Regions from separate parts of the Tardiphaga sp. 866_E4_N1_4 genome, predicted to be linked through region 4. Evidence: riboswitches for the same ligand, from Rfam matches in the RefSeq annotation. Region 4 holds a riboswitch; each other region holds the start of a gene.
What was found. Region 4 has a riboswitch for cobalamin ahead of AB8B20_RS10885 (DUF1636 family protein). Riboswitches for the same ligand answer to the same signal wherever they lie in the genome.
Positions count from the first base shown of each region.

Region 1: it holds a riboswitch for cobalamin, as region 4 does, so the genes downstream of both, AB8B20_RS21730 (TonB-dependent siderophore receptor) here and AB8B20_RS10885 (DUF1636 family protein) in region 4, are expected to answer to the same signal.
Region 2: it holds a riboswitch for cobalamin, as region 4 does, so the genes downstream of both, metE (5-methyltetrahydropteroyltriglutamate--homocysteine S-methyltransferase) here and AB8B20_RS10885 (DUF1636 family protein) in region 4, are expected to answer to the same signal.
Region 3: it holds a riboswitch for cobalamin, as region 4 does, so the genes downstream of both, AB8B20_RS26235 (ribonucleoside-diphosphate reductase subunit alpha) here and AB8B20_RS10885 (DUF1636 family protein) in region 4, are expected to answer to the same signal.

Region 1 covers NZ_CP197242.1:4,484,984-4,490,185, reverse strand. The annotation lists gene typA (translational GTPase TypA) at 1-1,098, opposite strand, end outside; gene AB8B20_RS21735 (alkaline phosphatase D family protein) at 1,331-2,884, opposite strand; cobalamin riboswitch at 3,028-3,219, shown strand; gene AB8B20_RS21730 (TonB-dependent siderophore receptor) at 3,326-5,202, shown strand, end outside.
Region 2 covers NZ_CP197242.1:472,853-478,054, reverse strand. The annotation lists gene AB8B20_RS02490 (ATP-binding protein) at 1-77, shown strand, start outside; gene metE (5-methyltetrahydropteroyltriglutamate--homocysteine S-methyltransferase) at 125-2,500, opposite strand; cobalamin riboswitch at 2,605-2,816, opposite strand; gene AB8B20_RS02480 (peptidoglycan DD-metalloendopeptidase family protein) at 2,985-4,397, opposite strand; gene AB8B20_RS02475 (protein-L-isoaspartate(D-aspartate) O-methyltransferase) at 4,505-5,155, opposite strand.
Region 3 covers NZ_CP197242.1:5,450,296-5,455,497, forward strand. The annotation lists gene AB8B20_RS26220 (HD domain-containing protein) at 1-389, opposite strand, end outside; gene AB8B20_RS26225 (GlxA family transcriptional regulator) at 556-1,521, shown strand; gene AB8B20_RS26230 (hypothetical protein) at 1,527-1,712, opposite strand; cobalamin riboswitch at 1,902-2,116, shown strand; gene AB8B20_RS26235 (ribonucleoside-diphosphate reductase subunit alpha) at 2,236-5,166, shown strand.
Region 4 covers NZ_CP197242.1:2,199,857-2,205,058, reverse strand. The annotation lists gene AB8B20_RS10905 (putative bifunctional diguanylate cyclase/phosphodiesterase) at 1-28, opposite strand, end outside; gene AB8B20_RS10900 (tyrosine phosphatase family protein) at 335-811, shown strand; gene cobS (adenosylcobinamide-GDP ribazoletransferase) at 804-1,568, opposite strand; gene cobT (nicotinate-nucleotide--dimethylbenzimidazole phosphoribosyltransferase) at 1,569-2,624, opposite strand; cobalamin riboswitch at 2,724-2,914, shown strand; gene AB8B20_RS10885 (DUF1636 family protein) at 3,024-3,473, shown strand; gene cobU (bifunctional adenosylcobinamide kinase/adenosylcobinamide-phosphate guanylyltransferase) at 3,470-4,000, shown strand; gene cobW (cobalamin biosynthesis protein CobW) at 4,001-5,014, shown strand; gene cobN (cobaltochelatase subunit CobN) at 5,030-5,202, shown strand, end outside.

The DNA of each region.
Region 1 (5,202 bases), 2.3 Mb from region 4:
CGCGAGCTGCAATTCGCCGCGGCCCGACACTTCCATCGCGTCACGGTCGGCGGATTCGACGACCTTGAGCGCGACATTGCCTTCGGCTTCACGCAGCAGGCGGTCTCGGATCAGGCGGCTGGTGACCTTGTCGCCTTCGGTGCCGGCGAGCGGCGAGTTGTTGACGATGAAAGACATCGACACGGTCGGCGGATCGATCGGCTGCGCCTGGATTGGAATTTCAACCGACGGATCGCAGAAGGTATCGGCGACCGTGCCCTTGGGCAGGCCGGCGATGGCAACGATGTCGCCGGCTTCGGCGAGTTCCACCGGCTGGCGCTCGAGGCCGCGGAAGGCCAGGATCTTGGTGATACGGCCGGTTTCGACGACCTTACCGTCACGCGACAGCACCTTGACGGCCTGGTTCGGCTTTACCGAACCGGCCGAGATGCGACCGGTGATGATGCGACCGAGATAGGGGTTGGCTTCCAGGATGGTTCCGAGCATGCGGAACGCACCTTCTTCAACCACCGGCGGCGCGACATGCTTGATGACGAGATCGAACAGCGGCTTCATGCCGACATCATGCGACGCGTCCGGGCTGTCGGCCATCCAGCCGTTGCGGCCCGATCCGTACAGAATCGGGAAATCGAGCTGGTCGTCGGTGGCGTCGAGCGCTGCGAACAGGTCGAACACTTCGTTGACGACTTCGGTGATGCGGGCGTCCTGACGGTCGACCTTGTTGATCGCGACGATCGGCTTGAGGCCGAGCTTCAGCGCCTTGCCGACCACGAACTTGGTCTGCGGCATCGGGCCTTCAGCGGCGTCGACGAGCACAATCACGCCATCGACCATCGACAGGATGCGTTCGACTTCGCCGCCGAAGTCAGCGTGGCCCGGGGTGTCGACGATGTTGATCTGGACTTCATCCCACAGCACCGAGGTGCACTTGGCGAGAATGGTGATGCCGCGCTCTTTTTCGATGTCGTTCGAATCCATCGCGCGTTCCTGGACGCGCTGATTGTCGCGATACGTGCCCGACTGCTGCAGCAGCTTGTCCACGAGAGTGGTTTTGCCGTGGTCAACGTGGGCGATGATAGCAATGTTGCGAAGGTTCATAGGTCTTCTTCTGGTTACGGTCTGGGTGCCCTTGAGCGGGTTCAACAAGACATGCTCGACAACAAAAGGCTTATGCCTTGCGCTCGAGCGCGTTCGATAACTGCCTCGTCTGAAAACGCGCTGGGGCAATCCCTCCAAAAGCAAACCCGGCCAGAAGGGGCCGGGTACTCGGACGCGTTGCGGCGCAATATAGGGGGAAATCGCCGAAAAACAATGCGAATCTGCCAAATGGTTAGCCCAATTTCGGGTCCAGAACCGTGGCCCAAAGGGCCATATCGGCCCGATCCCGCAAGGTAACGGTCATTTGGCCGCTTTGGCCGTCGATTTTGACGTGACCGAAGAACTGCATGCCGGCCGACGGGGGCAAATTCTGCTTATCGGGCCCCGGCGCCTTCACGAAATGGACCTCGGGACCGAAGGTATTGTCGAGCGCCGCCGGCCCGAAAGTTCCGGCGTGAAACGGGCCCGAAACGAACTCCCAGAACGGCTCGAAATCCTGAAACTGCGCCTTTTCCGGATTGTAGTAATGCGCCGCCGTGTAATGCACGTCGGCGGTTAGCCAGACCGTGTTGCGGATACCGGCCGATTTGATGAAGCGCAGGGCATCGGCAATTTCCAGCTCGCGGCCCCGCACTGGCCCGTCGCCCTGCGCAATGGCCTCAGACCCGGTTTTGTCGGCAGCGTTGTCATAGACGACGAGGCCGATCGGCATGTCGGAGGCGATGACCTTCCAGGTCGCCTTCGACGCCATCAGGGCGCGCTTCAGCCAGGCCATCTGCTCCGGGCCGATGAAATACGCATCCGGACCATAGCTCTCCTGCAGATTCGGGCCGTTGGGCCCGCGATAGCTGCGCTCGTCCAGCATGAAGACGTCGAGATGCGGGCCGTAATTGAGCGTGCGATAGACGCGGCCAGGTTCGGCCGGACTGACCGAGATCGGATACATCTCGTGATAGGCACGGGCGCCGCGCGCAGCCAGCAGCGTGATGTCGCGCTCCTTGTAGGATGCCGGTAACTGTTTCGAGAGCGACCAGTTGTTGGTGACCTCGTGATCGTCCCACTGGCCGAAGATCGGCACCTGCGCATTGAAGGCGCGAACATTGTCGTCCAGCAGATTGTATTTGTGCGCAGCGCGGAATTCATCGAGCGTCTCGGCGACCTTCGCCTTTTCCGGCACCGTGATGGTGTTTTTCCAGATCGTGCCGTCCGGCAGTTTCGTTTCAGGCAGGATCGGGCCGTCGGCGTAGATGGTATCGCCGGAATGGATCAGGAAATCCGGATTGTGCTTGCGCATGGTGGCGAAGGTGACCATTCCGCCGTCATCGGCGTTGATGCCCCAGCCCTGCCCTGCGACATCGCCGCCCCAGACAAAGGACACATCGCGGCGATCCGCCGGCGCGGTGCGGAAGCGGCCGATGACCGGCTCGCCAACGATGTCGGTATGCGAGAGATCGCGGAATTTGACGCGGTAGAAGATGTCCTGCCCCGCGGGCAGATTATCGAGCAGCAGCTTCGCCGTGAAATCGCTCTCGGGCAGCGCCGTGACGACGGGCAACAACCGCGCATTGCTGAAGGATTCGGTGGTGGCGACTTCCACCATCATCTGCGCCGGGCGATCGGCGCGCGACCAGATCATGCCGCTGCTCGTCCCGATATCGCCGGACTGCACGCCATGCGACACGACCGGACGATCCGCCGCACGGCTGAGGTAAGGCATCGCCAGGAAGCTTGCGCCTGCTGCGGCTGAGTGCGTGAGAAAACGACGGCGGGAAATATGTAGCGCCATGGCGAACTCCTGATCCTGGCTCTGGCACCAGTGGCTCTAGGCAGATCGCTTGACGCTGCGATGACAGGTGATGCGCAATATCAACACCCGCCGATGCAAGTTGCGAATGACTAGCGACTTAATTGACACATTTGGAAATTTCACCTTAACGTGAAGGCGACGGTTCCCTTCGGGGATCAAAAGGGAATGCGGTGAGGGGGATCCCCCGATTCCGCGGCTGCCCCCGCAACTGTAAGCGGCGAGCCTGCGCCAAGAGCCACTGGGTGTTCACCTGGGAAGGCGGCGACAGGCAGTGACCCGCGAGCCAGGAGACCTGCCGCCAGTCGTGGTCACACGCGAGCACATTGGGCGGGGTGTCCTGGTGGAAGTCACACTGCCTGTTTGAAAGCGGCGGGGCGACTTGGTTTGCGGTGACGTGCCACGTAACCGCGAGTCCTGTTCATGACCTCCGTTTCTTCCGTCGCATTGAAGCGACATGCTCCCTTACTTTATTCTGTTGCTCTCTCCTGCTTGTTGTGTCCAAGCGAAAGCTGGTCGCAAACCACACAGTCGAGCCAGACGCTCGATCCTGTTGTCGTTCAGCCGTCAGCGACACCTCAACGCGCACGCCGCACCACGAACGGCAATGCATCGCGCGCTGCGCGCTCGCGGCAGCAGCGCAATGTCGCCGCCAATACGGGTACGCCGGTCGCTGCTCCGACAGGCCCCGTCTTCGCAGCACCGACGCTCAACCTCACCGGCACCACATCCACCGGCAGCCGCCTCGGCCTGACGCGCCTGCAGACGCCGGCCAGCGTCGAGGTCATCTCGGCAGAAACCATGGCCGAGCGCGGCCAGCAGAACGTCGTCGATGCCGTCACGCAGAATGCCACCGGCTTTACGGCCATTGGCGAACCCGGCAATGGTGGCATTGCTTTCAGCACCCGCGGCTTCGCCGGCAGCGGCTCAGTCACCTCGCTCTATGACGGCACGCGCCTCTATGTCGGCTCCGGCACGGTGAACTTCCCCTTCGACACCTGGACTGCCGAAAAGATCGAGGTGCTGCGCGGCCCCGCCTCCGTCATGTATGGCGAAGGCGCCATCGGCGGCGCTATCAACGTGATTTCAAAACTGCCGCTCTGGGTGCCGCGCAACCAGGCTGAAATCTCGCTAGACAGCAACATGACGCGCCGTATCGCCCTCGATAGCGGCGGCCCGGTCAGCAAGGACGTCGCCTATCGTATCGCCGTCACCGGCAACGCGTCCGATGGTTGGGTCGATCGCGACAACACCTCGAACATCGCACTGCACGCCGCCGTGCAGATCAAGCAGACCGAGGACATCACCTGGACGCTCTCCACCGACTATGGCGACCGCCATCCATCAAAATATTTCGGCACGCCGCTGATTAACGGCCAGCTCAATGAGGCGATCCGCTTCAAGAACTACAATGTCAGCGACAGCAACATCCGCTATCAGGACAGTTGGAGCCAGGTGAAGACCGAGTGGCAGGTGGCCGACGGCATCACCCTGCGCAACACGCTCTATTACATGTATGCGAAGCGCCACTGGAAGGAGGTCGAGATCTACGGCTTCAATTCCGGCACCGGCCTGATCGATCGCGGCGATTATCTCGAGATCTTCCACCAGCAGCAGCAGATCGGCGACCGCATGGACGCCACCTTCGAGGGCCATCTGTTCGGCATGGTCAACACCTTCGTGGCGGGCTTCGACGTTAACCGCATCGACTTCAAGCATACCAACAATTCGCCGTTTAGCGGGTCCTCATCGGTCAATCCGTATAATTTCGATCCCGGCCTGTTCAGTAGCCCCGACCCAACTGTTCCGGGCTTCAAGAGCGTCGCCAATCAATACGCGTTCTTCGCAGAGAATCGATTGGCTGTGACTGAGCAGCTGTCGCTAATCGCCGGCGTCCGCCAGGATCAACCGACCGTCGAACGAACCGACTATCGCACCCCCGCCAACAGCTACACCCGGGACTATTCGGCGACCTCGTGGCGCGCCGGCGTCGTCTATACGCCGATTCAGAATCTTGCTTTCTATGGCCAGTATTCGACGGCGGTCGATACCATCGGCGGCTTGATCTCGGCGAGTAACGCCAATGCGAAGTTTGACCTCGCGACCGGCAAACAGGCCGAGATCGGCGTCAAGCAGTCGTTCTGGGGCGGCCGCGGCGAGTGGACGCTCGCTGCCTATGAGATCGTGAAGAACAATCTGCTCGCAGCGGTTCCGGGTAGCGGCGGAGCGGTTCAGCAGGTCGGCCAGCAGTCGTCGCGCGGTGTCGAGGCCTCGATCGGTCTCGTGCTCGAATACGGCTG
Region 2 (5,202 bases), 1.7 Mb from region 4:
CGCGCTCAGGTCGCGTGGCCTGGCAATTCGTACAGGAACTCGCAGGACGCCTGGGCGTGAAGCTGGCCACAAAGTAAAGGCAAGTGCCGCCCCGTCATGACAACGGGGCGGCATTCGACTCGCCCTAGGCGAGGCTTCGCAACTCACGTGCCGCCGCGACCATATTCACGAGCGCAGGCCGCACCTCCTCCCATTTGCGGGTCTTCAGCCCGCAATCGGGATTGATCCAGAGCTGGGAGTCCGCCAGCCGCTGCCGTGCAAGCTTCAGCAGGTCGACCATGTCGCGCGTTTCGGGCACCCGCGGCGAGTGGATGTCGTAAACGCCCGGACCTATCTCGTTCGGGTACTTGTAGGTCCTGAATGCATCGAGCAGTTCCATCTTCGACCGTGACGTTTCGATGGAGATCACGTCGGCGTCCATGGCACCGATCGCGTCGATGATGTCGTTGAACTCCGAGTAACACATATGCGTATGGATCTGCGTGTCGTCACGCACACCCGACGAACAGATACGGAAGCTCTCCACGGCCCAATCGAGATAGGACTTCCATTCCGATTTGCGCAGCGGAAGCCCTTCGCGGAGTGCCGCTTCGTCGATCTGGATCATACCGGCGCCCGCCTTTTCCAGATCGAGCACCTCATCGCGTATCGCGAGCGCGATCTGGCGACACGCGACTTCGCGGGGAATGTCGTCACGCACGAATGACCAGTTCAGAATCGTGACGGGCCCTGTCAGCATCGCCTTCATCGGCCGCTCGGTGAGCGACTGCGAGTACTGCCACCATTCGACGGTCATGGGATGTGGCCGGGACACATCTCCAAACAAGACAGGAGGCCGTACATAACGGGAGCCATAGGACTGGACCCAGCCATGCTTGGTGAAGGCGAAGCCGGAAAGTTGCTCGCCAAAATACTGCACCATGTCGTTGCGCTCGAACTCGCCATGCACCAGCACGTCGAGACCGATATTCTCCTGCCAGCGCACCGCCCTCGCCGTCTGGTTCTGCAGGAACGTCTTGTAGGCGGCATCGCTGAGTGTGCCCCTGACATGGGCCCCGCGTGCGTTTCTCACTTCCGCGGTCTGCGGAAACGAGCCGATGGTCGTTGTCGGGAATGCCGGCAGCTTGAAGCGTCGATGCTGATCGGCCGCACGTGTGGCAAAGTCACTGCCGCGACGATGCATGGTCGCATCAACAGAGGCAACGCGCTTGGCGACAGCAAGGTCGTGGATCTTCGACGATGCCAGTCGCGCAGCCGCCGCGGTATCCGACGCCGCGAGCGTTGCAGCGACATCCGCGCGACTGCCAGCCAGTGCCGCTCCAAGCGCGGCCAGCTCTTCCATCTTCTGGATCGAAAATGCCAGCCAGCTTTTGACGTCCGGATCGAGCGCGGTCTCAAGGCTGAGATCGATCGGCACATGTAGCAACGAACAGGATGGCGCCAGCTCCACACGATGTCGTCCCAGCAAATCGACCATGGGCTCCAAGCCATCGAGCAGGCTGGACAGGTCGGACCGCCAGATATTGCGGCCGTCGATCACGCCGAGTGAGAGGATCAGGTCCTTCCGTGCCTTCGCAGCGACTTCGTCGAACTGCTCCGGTCCACGGACCAGATCGAGATGAAGCCCCGCGACGGGAAGCGACAGGGCCAGATCGAGGTTGTCGCCAAGTTCGCCAAAGTACGTGTTCAGCATGATCCTGAGCTGCGGGACCGCTTCCGCAAAAGCAGCGTAAGTCCGCTGCAGCGCCTGCCTTGCGGGCGCGTCGAGATCGAGCACCAGACACGGCTCATCCAGTTGCACCCACTCAGCGCCGCTGTCGGCTAATTCCCCGAGCACCTCGACATAGACGGGCAGCAATCGATCGAGCAGCGTCACCGGGTCGAATGACGCATCCATACTCTTGGCCAGTTTGAGATAGGTCACAGGCCCAACCAGCACAGGCCGCGTCTGATAGCCGAGCGACTTCGCCTCCTCATATTCCCTGATCGGCTTGCGCGATGCGAGACTGAAGGTCTGATCCTGCGCCAGTTCAGGCACCATGAAATGGTAGTTGGTATCAAACCATTTGGTCATCTCCTGTGCTGGTACGCCTTGCGACGTATCATGCGTATGAGAGCCGTGCGTGCACGCCTCGTCATGCTCATCGCCTTGTGATCCACGTGCCATGGCAAAATAGGTCGCGAAGGAGACGTCTCCGCCGTTCCAGCCATAGACTTTGGGAATGGCGCCGACCATGACGCTGGTATCGAGCACCTGATCGTAGAATGAGAAGTCGTTCGACGGCAGGACCGTGATCCCGAGCGACTTCTGACGCGCCCAGTTTGCGGCACGCAGCCCGACGCCGACATCGATCAGCGCGTTCTCGTCGATTGCACCGGACCAATAGCTTTCCAGCGCCATCTTGAGTTCACGCCGCGGACCGATCCGTGGCGTGCCCAATGTAGCAACAGGAAGAGAGGTGGTTGATTTTGAAGAAGTAGACTTTGACACAGTAGACATGGCTTAACCCCAATGATTGGGGGCAAAAGGCCAAAGTGACACGTCTGGATTCCACGACGGCAGTCGCGGAATCGCAACCGCACCACCGGGACACCCCGCCCGAGGACGTTTATGTTGTCGAGGCAGGTCTCCTGGCTCGCGGGTCAATGCTGCTGTCCGGCCTTCCCAAAACCTTTGCGGGTCTCAGTGACTTTAATGGACAGCGGCTCACCGCTTACAGTTGCGGGGGCAGCTCCGGCCTTGGCTTAACGCCTCACCGGCTTCCCTCTTAGCTTCGGGCAAACCTTCCCGAAGAACCACGACATGTCCACATATGGGCAACATCGCGCGGCAGTCAACCGAGCTTGCTCGCGCAAGCTGCCCACTCGCAGCAGCGCGTTGAAGACTCCGGAGCTGGAGTGGGCCGTAGCCCCGAGATCAAACGCATCAAGCCCGGCACGAGGCCGGGCTTGCTTAAATGCGAACTACACTTCGTGGATTGCGCTTACGCCCCGTTGAGGAACTGCAGCGGATCGACCGGCGACGAGCCCTTGCGGATCTCGAAGTGAAGCTGCGGCGAAGTAACCTCACCGGACTGGCCGGACTTGCCGATCACCTGACCGCGCTTGATGGTCTCGCCACGCTTCACCATCAGCTCACTCGCATGGGCATATGCGGTGACGTAGCCGTTGGAGTGACGAACGAGGACCAGATTGCCGTAACCCTTCAGCTCGTTGCCGGAATAGGCAACGACGCCATCTTCGGCAGCCTTGATCGGCGTGCCTTCCGGCACGGCGACGTTGATGCCGTCGTTGGACTTGCCATTGGTCTTGGCGCCATAGCCTGTGACCACGCGGCCGCGCACCGGCCAACGGAACGTCGGCAAAGCGCCGGTTGCGTCAGCGGCTTTAGTCGGCGATTCCGGCGCGGTTTCTTCAGGCGTCGTCGTGGCACTTGCCAGACGGGCCTTCTGCGCGGGCTCGGCAGAAGCAACACGGGCCACGGCAGCGGACGTGACCGCGCCAACCGGAGCGGCCGTCACGGCTGCGACGGGCGCAGCAAGCGGCGCGGCCGCGGGAGCCGCAGAAGCCGCAGAAGCCGTACGCGCGCCCGGTATCGTAATCTTGGAGCCGAGCTTCAACTGGGCAGTCGGCGCCAGACCATTGGCGCGTGCGAGTTCGGCCACCGGCACGTTGTTCCGGCGCGAGATGCTCATTAGCGTATCGCCGCGATTGACAAAATGCGTGGTCGACGCGCCGACAGCAGGTTTGTTCGGAGCAGCGGCAACGGCCGGAGTTGCCGCAGCGCCCTGGCGCGGAATGATCAGCGACTGGCCGGGCGACAGCGCGCGGGGACCCTTGTAGCCATTGGCCTGCAGGATCGCAGCCGACGAGACGTTGTAGCGTTTCGCCAGACCATCGAGCGTATCGCTGGTGCCGACGATGATCGAGGTGCCGCCATCACGGGCAAGGCCGTTGGTCGCTGCAACCGAGCGCGGTGCCGTGGAGCCGGTGGTTTCGATCGGCGCACGTGCGGGCGGCGGCGTATACATACCGTTGCCGCCCCCGCTGACGGGAGCAGCCGACGCAACCGGACGAGCTGTCGGATAGGACTGCGGCGCCGAGATCGGCGGCGGCAAAGCCTGGGATTGATACTGCGGCTGCGGATTATAGGCCGGGCGCTGATATTGTGGCAGTTCCTGACGCTCGACCGGCGCGCGCGGTGCGCGCTGCGGTACCGAGCCGGTGGTTTCACCTTGCCAGCCAAAGCCACGGGACTGACCTGAGTCAAAATTTGGATTCTGAGATAGCCGTGTCTGCATGTCGGCGCTGCAGCCGGCAAAACCGATAGACATCAGCGCCAGCACCGCGACCTGCGGAGCGCGGCGCGAGTAAAGCAACTCGACAACGCTGGACATTGGTTACTCACTCATACGCAACAAACAACTGAATTGAGTAAACACCGTCTCCGTTACCAAGCCTTTAACCTTGCGACCAACACGTGACAGCCGTTCACGAACTTTTTTCAGAGTTCGCGCGCGATGCCCGGAAGTGCAGGCACGAAACGTACATCCACGAGCTCCTTTCGCTCCAATCCATCCCCGGTTTTGCGGATCCGGACCAGGGTCTGGACGCCATTATGAGGACCAACCGGCGCAAGCAGAATACCCCCCTCCTCAAGCCGATCGGTCAGCGCCACCGGCACCTCCTCCACTGCGGCGGTCACGACGATCCGGTCAAACGATCCCAAATTGGCAGCCGGGTTGAGGCCGTCGCCGAGCATGACCTCGATATTGTGGAGGCCGAGTGCCTCCAACCGGGTCCGGGCGGCGTCGGCCAGCGTGCGATAGCGCTCGATGCTGAGCACGTCGCGGACGAGCTTTGACAGGATCGCGGCCTGGTAGCCCGATCCCGTGCCGACCTCGAGCACACGGTGACCAGCATTCAATTGCAGCTGTTCGGTCATATAGGCCACCACGAAGGGCTGGCTGATGGTCTGACCGCAGGCAATGGCCAAGGCCGTATCGCGCCACGCGTGGGCGCGATCGTTCGGCTCGACGAAGCGATCACGCGGAATATCCTCCATTGCGCGCAGCACCAGCCGATCGCTGATCCCACGGCGCCGCAGACCAAGCTGAAACGTCATCTGTTCGGGCGGCTGTCCGACGGTAATCATGGAAATGCCTCACGCAGCACAGGTTAGAAACACTCTCGATCTAGCAA
Region 3 (5,202 bases), 3.3 Mb from region 4:
GCCGTGACGAGCGCCACCACGGGCCGCTTGTGCTTGGGAATGCCCGGTGTCGTGTGAAGCGCGATGGCGTCCCAGACATCGTCGATGTCGCGCTCATCGATCCTGTGGCTGCGCAGAAAGTCTGCGGCAGCATTTGCGCCATCGACTTCGAAGCGCTCCTCCTTGCTCGCATAGGGCGCCTGCAGGCCCATGTCGTGAAACATCGCGCCAACATAGAGCAATTCGGAATCGACCTTGAGACCCTTGCGTTGCCCGGCGAGCGCGCCGAACAGGAAAACCCGATTGGAATGATGATACAGAAGATCGCTTTCGGTATCGCGCACCAGCTGATCGACCTGGCGGGCGAGGGCGCTGTCAGGGACTTTGATGCCGGCAATGGTCTTGCTCATGAGATGCTCCTTGCGGGGGTGTTGTGATGCATCCGTTGTCGCCGGCGGGCGGTGTCCTCGCAATCGCGCCGCGCCCTGCAAAGCTGCCATTCGCCCGTGATTTCCTGCCGCAAGACGACTATCTATTCAGAATGACTTGGGCCTGTCCTCGCCGTCGGAATGAAGCATCACCATGAAGACCGTTGCTCTTGCGATCTTTCCGGGCGTCCAGTCGCTGGACGTAGCCGGTCCGCTTGATGTGTTCATGGAGGCCAATGGCTTCGTTGCACCGGGCGACGGCTACGACATTACACTTGTCGCTGCAGACTGCGCGCCGCTGCGTGCATCGAACGGCCTGCGGATATCTGCCGATCTGGCGTTCAGTGATGCGAACAAACCCTGGGATCTGGTTCTGGTGGCCGGCGGGCCTGGGCTGCCGACGGCAGAGGCGGATCCGCAGCTTACAGAGTGGCTGGCCAATGCGGCGCTCCATGCGGAGCGTTATGGCTCGGTCTGCACCGGGGCATTCGCGCTCGGCCATGCAGGCTTGCTTGACGACAAGACGGTGACGACGCACTGGCAGAACGCGCCGCTATTGGCGCTGCGTTTTCCCAAAGCGCATGTGGAGTTCGATCGCATCTACAGTCGTGACGGTGCGCTGGTGACGTCAGCCGGCGTCACCGCAGGCATCGATCTGGGTCTCGCGCTGGTCCAGGAAGATCATGGTGCGGACGTTGCGTTGGCTGTGGCCAAGCGTCTGGTCGTGGTGGCGCAGCGCCAGGGTGGCCAGTCGCAATTCAGTCCGTATCTGGTACCGCCGGCCGAGCCGGACTCGCCGATCGCGCGAGTCCATGCCCATGTGATGGCGCATCTGCGTGACGCACACAGCGTGGATGAATTGGCCGATGTGGCGGGCATGAGCGCGCGCACCTTCGCGCGGGTGTTCAAGCTCGAGACCAAAATGACGCCGGCAGATTTTGTGGAGGGCGCCCGGATCGACACGGCACGCAACCGCCTCGAAGGCAGCGATCTGCCGCTGAAGGTGGTGGCTTATGAATCCGGTTTCACCACCGCCGAACATATGCGTCAGGTCTTCGTGCGGCGGCTTGGCCTGACGCCCAGCCAGTATCGGGCCAGCTTTCGCGCGGTCTGATCCGCTCAGGCGAGTTGCAACGAAGAAATCGGATCGCTCGCAGGAAAGCTGTCCATCAACGCGTCGTTGAGCATGTCGTCGAGGCGAAGGCGGGCGATCTGCTCCGTCGTCTCGAACGCCGTGACCGCGCCTGCGTGCCCCACGAAAGCGTTGAACTCGGTTCTCTCAGTGCTCGTTGCCAGGTTCCGCATGGCATCCTCCATCGATTGATGTGGCTCTTCTGCGCCTCACGGTCCTTTCGGACAACGAATCGCATCGTGCAGAAACCGCCAACGATCCCGCGGTTTCAGCCACGCAAGCGGTTGTCCACTGAACCAACAGCCCTACCGAATTTGTTGCGTTCGGCGCCAATGCTCGCTTGACACTTCACCGCGGGTCACACCAAATGTAGATGTCACGGTCCGCCTAGTCGCAAGACTTGGTGGCTAAGAGGGAAGCCGGTAAAGACGCTGTTTTGCGTCATATTCCGGCGCTGCCCCCGCAACTGTAAGCAGTGAGTCTGTTTCGATTGAAGTCACTGATGCGCAAGCATCGGGAAGGCTGAAACAGACATTGACCTGCGAGCCAGGAGACCTGCCGCGACACCAGAACGTCCATGGGCGGGGTGTCCCAGCGGTCGCTTGCAGGCAATGCCGGCGGATCTCCGCCGTGTATTTTGCAGCGTCCTTTCGGCCCCAGCCCCCATTGCTTGATGCATCACACGGGGTCTTGCCGATGCCTACTTCATCTTCCGTCTCGTCCAACGGCCGCGATGCGGCTCATGCGCCGCTGATTCAACTGTCGCCGGAAACGCTTGCTGCGCCCGCGCGCGAACCCTCGATGCAGATCATCCGGCGCAACGGCACCGTGTCGCCCTTCGACGGCAGCAAGATTTCCGTGGCCATGACCAAGGCGTTTCTGGCCGTCGAGGGCCACACGGCAGCGGCCTCGCGCCGCGTCCATGAGGCGGTGGAACAACTGACCGGCGAAGTCGTGGCCGCACTGACGCGCCGCGTCGGTGAAGGCCGCACCTTCCATATCGAGGACGTCCAGGATCAGGTCGAACTGGCGCTGATGCGTAGCGAGCACCACAAGGTGGCCCGCGCCTATGTGCTGTATCGCGAGGAGCGCGCTCGCACCCGCGCGGAGGAACTGGCGGCGAAGCCGGCGCTCGTCTCCACCGCACCGGTGCTGCATGTCACGCTCGCCAACGGCACGCGCGCCCCGCTCGATTCGGCCCGTCTCGCGCTGATCGTCAACGAGGCCTGCGCCGGCCTTGACGGCGTCGATGCCGCCCCGGTGCTCGAGGAAACCCGCCGCAATCTCTATGACGGCATCACGCTGGATGAGCTGGCACTGGCTGGTATCATGGCCGCGCGCACGCTGGTGGAGCAGGAGCCGAACTACACCTTTGTCAGCGCCCGCCTGCTGCTCGACAAACTGCGCACGGAAGTCCTGTCCTTCGTTCATGGCAGCCCGACCCACGCGTCGCAGGCTGACATGACCACGCGCTACGCCGAATATTTCGGCGCCTATATCAAGACTGGCATTGCAGCCGAGCTGCTCGATCCCGAACTCGCGCGCTTCGATCTCAAGCGAATCGCTGCCGCGCTGAAGCCGGAAGGGGACCTTCAGTTCCAGTTCCTGGGATTGCAGACGCTCTATGACCGCTACTTCCTGCATGTGCAGGGCAATCGCATCGAACTGCCGCAGGCCTTCTTCATGCGCGTTGCCATGGGCCTCGCGCTGCGCGAGATCGACCGCGAAGTCCGCGCCATCGAATTCTACAATCTGTTGTCGTCGTTCGACTTCATGGCCTCGACGCCGACGTTGTTCAATTCGGGTACGCAGCGGCCGCAGCTGTCGTCGTGCTTCCTCACCACGGTGGCCGACGATCTCGACGGCATCTTCAAGTCGGTGAAGGACAATGCACTGCTGGCGAAATATTCCGGTGGTCTCGGCAATGACTGGACTCGCGTGCGCGGTCTCGGCGCGCACATCAAGGGCACCAATGGCGAGAGCCAGGGCGTGGTGCCGTTCCTGAAGGTCGCCAACGACACGGCCATCGCCGTCAATCAGGGCGGCAAGCGCAAGGGCGCGGTCTGCGCCTATCTCGAGACCTGGCACATCGACATCGAGGAATTCCTCGATCTCCGCAAGAATACCGGCGACGACCGCCGCCGCACCCATGACATGAACACCGCCAACTGGGTGCCGGATCTGTTCATGCAGCGCGTCGAAGCCGATGGCGAATGGACGCTGTTCTCGCCGGACGAAACGCCTGAGCTGCACGATCTCTATGGCAAGCCGTTTGCCGAGCGCTATGCGGCCTATGAGGAGAAGGCTGCGCGAGGCGAGATCCGCGTGTTCAAGAAAGTGCGCGCGACCGACCTGTGGCGCCGCATGCTGACCATGGTGTTCGAGACCGGCCATCCCTGGATCACCTTCAAGGATCCCTGCAACCTGCGCTCGCCGCAGCAGCATGCCGGCGTGATCCATTCATCGAATCTCTGCACGGAGATCACGCTGAACACGTCGGACGACGAAGTGGCGGTCTGCAATCTCGGCTCGGTCAACCTGCTGAACCACATCGGCAAAGACGGCCTCGATCATGCGCAGCTCAAGCGCACTGTGACCACGGCGATGCGGATGCTCGACAATGTCATCGACATCAATTTCTACACCATCCCGGAAGCGCGCCGCTCGAACCTCAAGCATCGTCCGGTGGGTTTGGGCTTGATGGGCTTTCAGGATGCGCTACAGGTGCAGGGTATCGCGATGGCGTCGGATGCGGCGGTGACCTTTGCCGACACCAGCATGGAAGCGATTGCCTTCCATTCGATCTCGGCATCGGTGGATCTCGCCGCCGAGCGCGGCCGCTATCCGTCCTTTGAGGGGTCGCTGTGGAGCCGCGGCATCCTGCCGATCGACTCCATCGAGATCCTTGCGGAGGCACGCGGCGGCGTGCAGATGGATCGTTCCACCACGCTCGACTGGAACGGCCTGCGTGACCGCGTGAAGTCCACCGGCATGCGCAATTCCAACGTGATGGCGATTGCGCCGACAGCGACGATCTCCAATATCTGCGGAGTCGCGCAGTCGATCGAGCCGGCCTATCAAAACCTCTATGTCAAATCGAACATGTCGGGCGATTTCACGGTGGTGAACGCCTTCCTTGTGCGCGATCTGAAAAAGAGGGGCCTGTGGGACGAGGTGATGGTCTCCGACCTCAAATATTTCGATGGCAGCGTCGGATCGATCGACCGCGTACCCGACGATCTCAAGGCGCTCTACGCGACCTCGTTCGAGATCGACAGCGCGTGGCTGATCGAGGCAGCCTCGCGCCGTCAGAAGTGGATCGATCAGGCGCAGTCGCTCAATCTCTATATCGCCAATCCCTCAGGCAAGAAGCTCGACCAGCTCTATCGCCTGGCCTGGACGCTGGGATTGAAGACGACCTACTACCTGCGCTCGCGCAGCGCGACGCATGTGGAGAAATCGACGCTGAAGGGTACCGACGGCAAGCTCAATGCTGTGTCAGCAACAGTCGCTGCGGCGAAGATGGCCGGTGCGCCGATCCTCGTTCAGTCTTCCGTCACGGCGCCGGAGCTGAATGTCGCGATGGCCTGCTCGATCGACAATCCCGAATGCGAGGCGTGCCAGTAAGGGTGCGCCAAACACACTGACCTCATCCTGAGGAGC
Region 4 (5,202 bases):
ATGCCGCCATTTCGAAGTAATTCAGCATCGTACCGTCCTGGACTCTGCACTGGTAAGTTAGATACCTATCGCAACTTCTTTAAGATTGGCCTGCCTCGGTTGTCTAAAGTTCGAACGAGTAACCGATTGTTCTGATTGGCGTATTTTCTTCTGTTTGCGATGGTGCAGGTGCGAAAAGGTCGGGGGTGGTATTAAGAAACCGACCTTGCATCAGCGACATCGCAGCGGCATGAGGTTGAAGAAGGTCAATGCGCGGCAGTGAGAGCAAGGACATGACGACAGCGAGCAGGGTGTTCCAATGATCTATGTGAGCTCGCTCGGAGGCCTTTCTGCTGTGGCAGATTCGCTGCCGCCCTTCGATCTGCTGACCCTTCTGTCGCCCGCCGCGAGCGAGCGCGACTGGAGCGGGTTGGCGCGTGAGCGGCATGTGGAGCTAACCTTTCACGATATCGTCGAAGCAGCGCCGGACCTGATCGCGCCCGATGCCGACGTCGTGGATGCCATTCTTCAATTCGGCCGCGGCAGCATCGCTGACCGCCCGATGCTCATTCACTGCTGGGCCGGTATCAGCCGTTCCAGCGCCGCCGCTTACGCCATCGCCTGCGATCGCAATCCTGGCTATGAGGCGGTGATCGCCGATGAACTACGCAAGCGTTCGCCTTATGTGACGCCGAACAAATTGATGGTGCAATTGGCCGACGAACAGCTTGGCCGCGACGGCCGCATGGTCGAAGCCATCGCACGCATCGGCCGCGGCGCGGACGCTTCTGAAGGTGAGCCTTATCGATTGCCGCTTAACTGGCCTATCTGATCAGGGCCGCAACGCCGAGAAGAAATCCGATCTCGAAGAGTTGCTCGACGGCACCGAGCACGTCGCCGGTGTAACCACCGATCAGACGACGCGACCAGAGTGCGAGCAGTGCGGCGAGCGCTGCGCCGAGCAGAAGACCCGCAAAAAGCGATGCGACCGAGACGAGCGCAAGCGGGATTGCTGCAAGCACAACCACACCAAGTGCAAACAACGATTCCTCAAATCGCACCGGCGCCGCGGCGTAAGTGACCTTCATCGCACTGGTATCGCCGCTATAGGGCAGGCGGTTCATCACGAAGGCCGGCATGGCGCGTGCTGCGGCGTGGACGGCGATCAGCGCTGCCGCACCTGCCCACAGCGGCAATATGGCGAGCGCCGCGATACGCAGCGCTACGCCGAGGCCGAGTGCCAGCGCCCCGTAAGTGCCGATGCGGCTGTCCTTCATGATCGCGAGGCGTTTTTCGATCGTCCAGCCTCCGCCGAAACTGTCGGCCGTATCGGCAAGGCCGTCCTCATGTAGCGCGCTGGTGATAACGATGCTTGTTGTAATCGCCAGCAAAGCCGCGATCAGCGGTGACCAGAATTCGCTGGCAACGAGAAACACAACCGCGGAGGCGGCGCCAATGCCGACACCGACGATCGGAAAATACTTCATCGCACGCGCGAGCCAGTCAGGATCCTGCGCGTCGCCATTTGCCGGTACCGGTACCACCGTCAGGAAACGGATCGCATTCAAGAGATGCGGATCCGGCCTCATCTAGATCTTTCCGGCCAGCACGTCGTCGAGGCTCGCAACGTCGGTCAGCATGCGCGCGGCGGCGCGGACCAACGGCACCGCAAGCAGCGAGCCGGTGCCTTCACCAAGCCGCAAGCCGAGATCGAGTAGCGGCTGGGCATCGAGCGCGTTGAGTACGATGTCGTGGCCGCGTTCGGCCGAACGGTGCGCGAAGACGCAGTAGTCGCGTGCGGCCGGGCACAGACGAACGGCGAGCAATGCCGCGGCGCTGGAGATGAAGCCGTCAATGATCACCGGCCGCCGTTGCGAAGCTGCGCCGAGGATCGCTCCGGCCATGCCTGCGATTTCCAGTCCGCCGAATTCGGCAAGCACATCCAGCGGCGCAGTTGCGTCGCTGCGCGCTGCCGCCTTCGTGATCGCCGCGCGCTTGCGCGCCATGCCGGCATCATCCTGCCCGGCGCCAACGCCGATACAATCATCCAGGGGTGCCGGCGCGAGTCGATGAACCACCAGTGCCGATGAGGCCGTGTTGCCAATTCCCATCTCGCCGAGCGCGATGATGTCTGCGCCGGCCTTGATCTCACCGACGGCGATTCTGAAGCCGCGCGTCAGCGCATCGGCCGCGTGCTCTGCCGTCATCGCTGGCTCGCGCGCGGCATTCGCCGTACCCATGCGGACCTTGGCGTCGATCAGCTTCGGATGGACAGGCAGTTCCGCAGCGACGCCGATGTCGATCACGCGCACACCGATGTCATTGGCCGCGGCGAAAGCATTGGCCGTGGCGCGGCCGGCCAGATAGGTCATCACCATCGCGACCGTGACCGCCGACGGATATTGCGACACGCCTTCGGCTACGAGTCCGTGATCCCCCGCGAAGACCAGCAGCACGGCATTGTCGCCGCGCGGCTCGCCCGGATGCCGGATCATGCCGAGCTGCAGCGCCAGGTCCTCGATTCTCCCCAGCGACCCCGGCGGCTTGGCCTTGCCGTCGATGGCAGCGCGGATTCCTGCCGCGATCTGCGGGTCAACAGGCGCAATGGCGGGCGGCTGCCACAAGGACTGAGAATGGGCGGACATAGGGTTCCTTTTCGCGGCCTAACTGACGCAAGACGACCTGCAAGGTCAACAGGTCCGGGCGTCAGTCCGTCGGCGCGGTTGACCCCGGCGCACCCGGCAGATAGCGTCTTTTGCGATGGTCCTTCCGCGTGGAAGGTGAATAGGGAAGCCGGTTTGAGGCCGGCGCTGCCCCCGCAACTGTAAGCGACGAGCCCGCGCCGGTGCCACTGGGAATTCTTCAGAATTCTTGGGAAGGCGGCAACAGGCTGTGACTCGCAAGCCAGGAGACCTGCCATCACGAACTGTGCTTTGGAGGCGTCGTCGGGGCGGGGTGCACCGGACGGGAGCGAACCGACGGCAATGCTGTCGGCGCGATCCAACAAAGCTCGTAAGCCCGTGAGGGCGTGAACTGAGCATGTGATGGATCACGACAGCGCCGATATCTCTGGCGAACAAATTTCGGTCGAACCGCCGCGCCCCGTGCCCGCTGGTCCCGTTGTCGTGAGTGTGTGCATCAGCTGCAAGGCCGCCGAAACTGGCACGATCGTCGGGCCGGACATGTTCGATGCGGTGAAGGCCGCCCTCGGCGATGGCGATGGCGCCGTGATGGTGCGTCCGGTGCAGTGCCTCAGCGTCTGCAAGCGACCGGCGACCGTCGCGGTGACGAGCCCTGATGGCTACACGTTCTTGTTCGGCGATCTGCAGACCGATAGCGGCAGCGCGGCGCTGGTGTCTTTCGTGGAGTCCTATCAGAAGGCCGATTACGGTCTGGTGCCATGGCGCGAGCGCGCCGAGGTGCTGCGCAAGGGCATGGTCGCGCGCGTGCCGCCGATGCGTTGGTCGCCTGAAGATGGGCGTGCGCCGAAATGACCGCGACCTCTACCACGTTGGTGCTGGGCGGTGCGCGCTCGGGCAAGTCGTCCTTCGCCGAAAAGCTGGTCGATGGCATCGGCCTGACGAAAATCTATCTGGCCACTGCGACGGCCGGTGACGACGAGATGCATGCCCGCATCGCGCAGCATCGCAAGCAGCGCGGCGAAGGCTGGATCACTGTGGAAGAGCCGCTGGCGCTTGTCGATGCGCTGACGCGCGAGGCCACGGTCGGGCGCGTCGTGCTGGTGGATTGCCTGACACTGTGGCTGTCGAACCTGATGTTTGCCGAGCGCGATCCAGAGATTGAAGCGAAGCGCCTGGTGCGCTTCCTCGATGTCTCGCGCTATCCGATCGTGTTCGTGTCCAACGAAGTCGGCCTCGGCCTCGTGCCGGAGACACCGCTCGGCCGCGCGTTTCGCGATGCGCAGGGCCGCCTCAACCAGATCATCGCGGCCGCCGTGCCGAATGTTGCGTTCATTGCCGCCGGGCTTCCGCTCTGGCTCAAGCGTTCCCAGGAGAATTGAATGTCCCGCGTTCCCGTCACCGTCCTCACCGGATTTCTCGGCGCCGGCAAGACCACGCTGCTGCGCTCGCTGCTGACCCAGGCCGATGGCCGCCGCATCGCCGTGATCGTCAATGAGTTCGGCGATGCCGGTTTCGATGGCGGTCTGGTCGAGGAATGCGCGGCAAAGGCCTGTGCGCCCGGCGATATCGTCGAGCTTACCAATGGCTGCATCTGCTGCACCGTGGCCGATGATTTCGTGCCGACCATGGACAAGCTGCTGTCGCGCGAGCGTCCACTCGATGCCATCGTCATCGAGACCTCCGGCCTCGCGCTGCCGCAGCCGCTGTTGAAGGCCTTTGCCTGGCCGGCGGTGAAGACTCGCGCCACTGTCGATGGCGTCGTCACTGTCGTCGACGCACTGGCGCTCTCTGAAGGCCGTGTCACGCTGGACGAAGACGCTGTTGCCGAACAGCGCGCCAAGGACGAAGGCATCGAACACGACGACCCCATCGAGGAAGTGTTCGAGGACCAGCTCGCTTGCGCTGATCTGGTGGTTTTGTCGAAAAGCGATCTCGTCGCTCCGGAAAAACTCGCCGAGATCGAGACCAAGCTCAAAGCCGTGCTGCGTCCCGGCGTGAGCATCGTGCGCTCCAAGGGCGATCTCGCGCCATCGGTGCTGATCGGCCTCAATGCCGCCGCCGAGGACGACATGGCCGCTCGTGTCGGCCATCACGGCGAGGAAGAAGAACACGACCATGACGATTTCGACAGCATCGTCGTCAAACCCACCGCTGCTGCGAGCATCGACGCGATGCGTGCGCGCATCAGCGACGCGCTTGGCCTCGATGGCGTGCTGCGCGTGAAGGGTCATGCACGCATTACGGACAAGCCCGCGCCGATCGTGGTGCAGGCCGTCGGCGCTCGCGTTGAACTCGCCTTCGCCCGGCCGGACGTGATGCAGGCCGAGCATCTGGTGGTCATCGGCCTCAAGGGATTCGACGGCGACGCCGTGCGAAAGGCACTCGCCGGGTAACGCAGGTTCACCCGCATGCATCTGAAGCTCGATACCTCCGGCAGCATTGACGACGGTGACGTCGCCCGCGATCTCGGGCAGGACACCGCCGATATCGTCGTGCTGTCGGCGGCTGACAGCGATCTGGCGGCGTTCAATGCGGCGCATGCGACACTGCCGGGCGATTTCCCCAGCGTGCGGTTCACCAA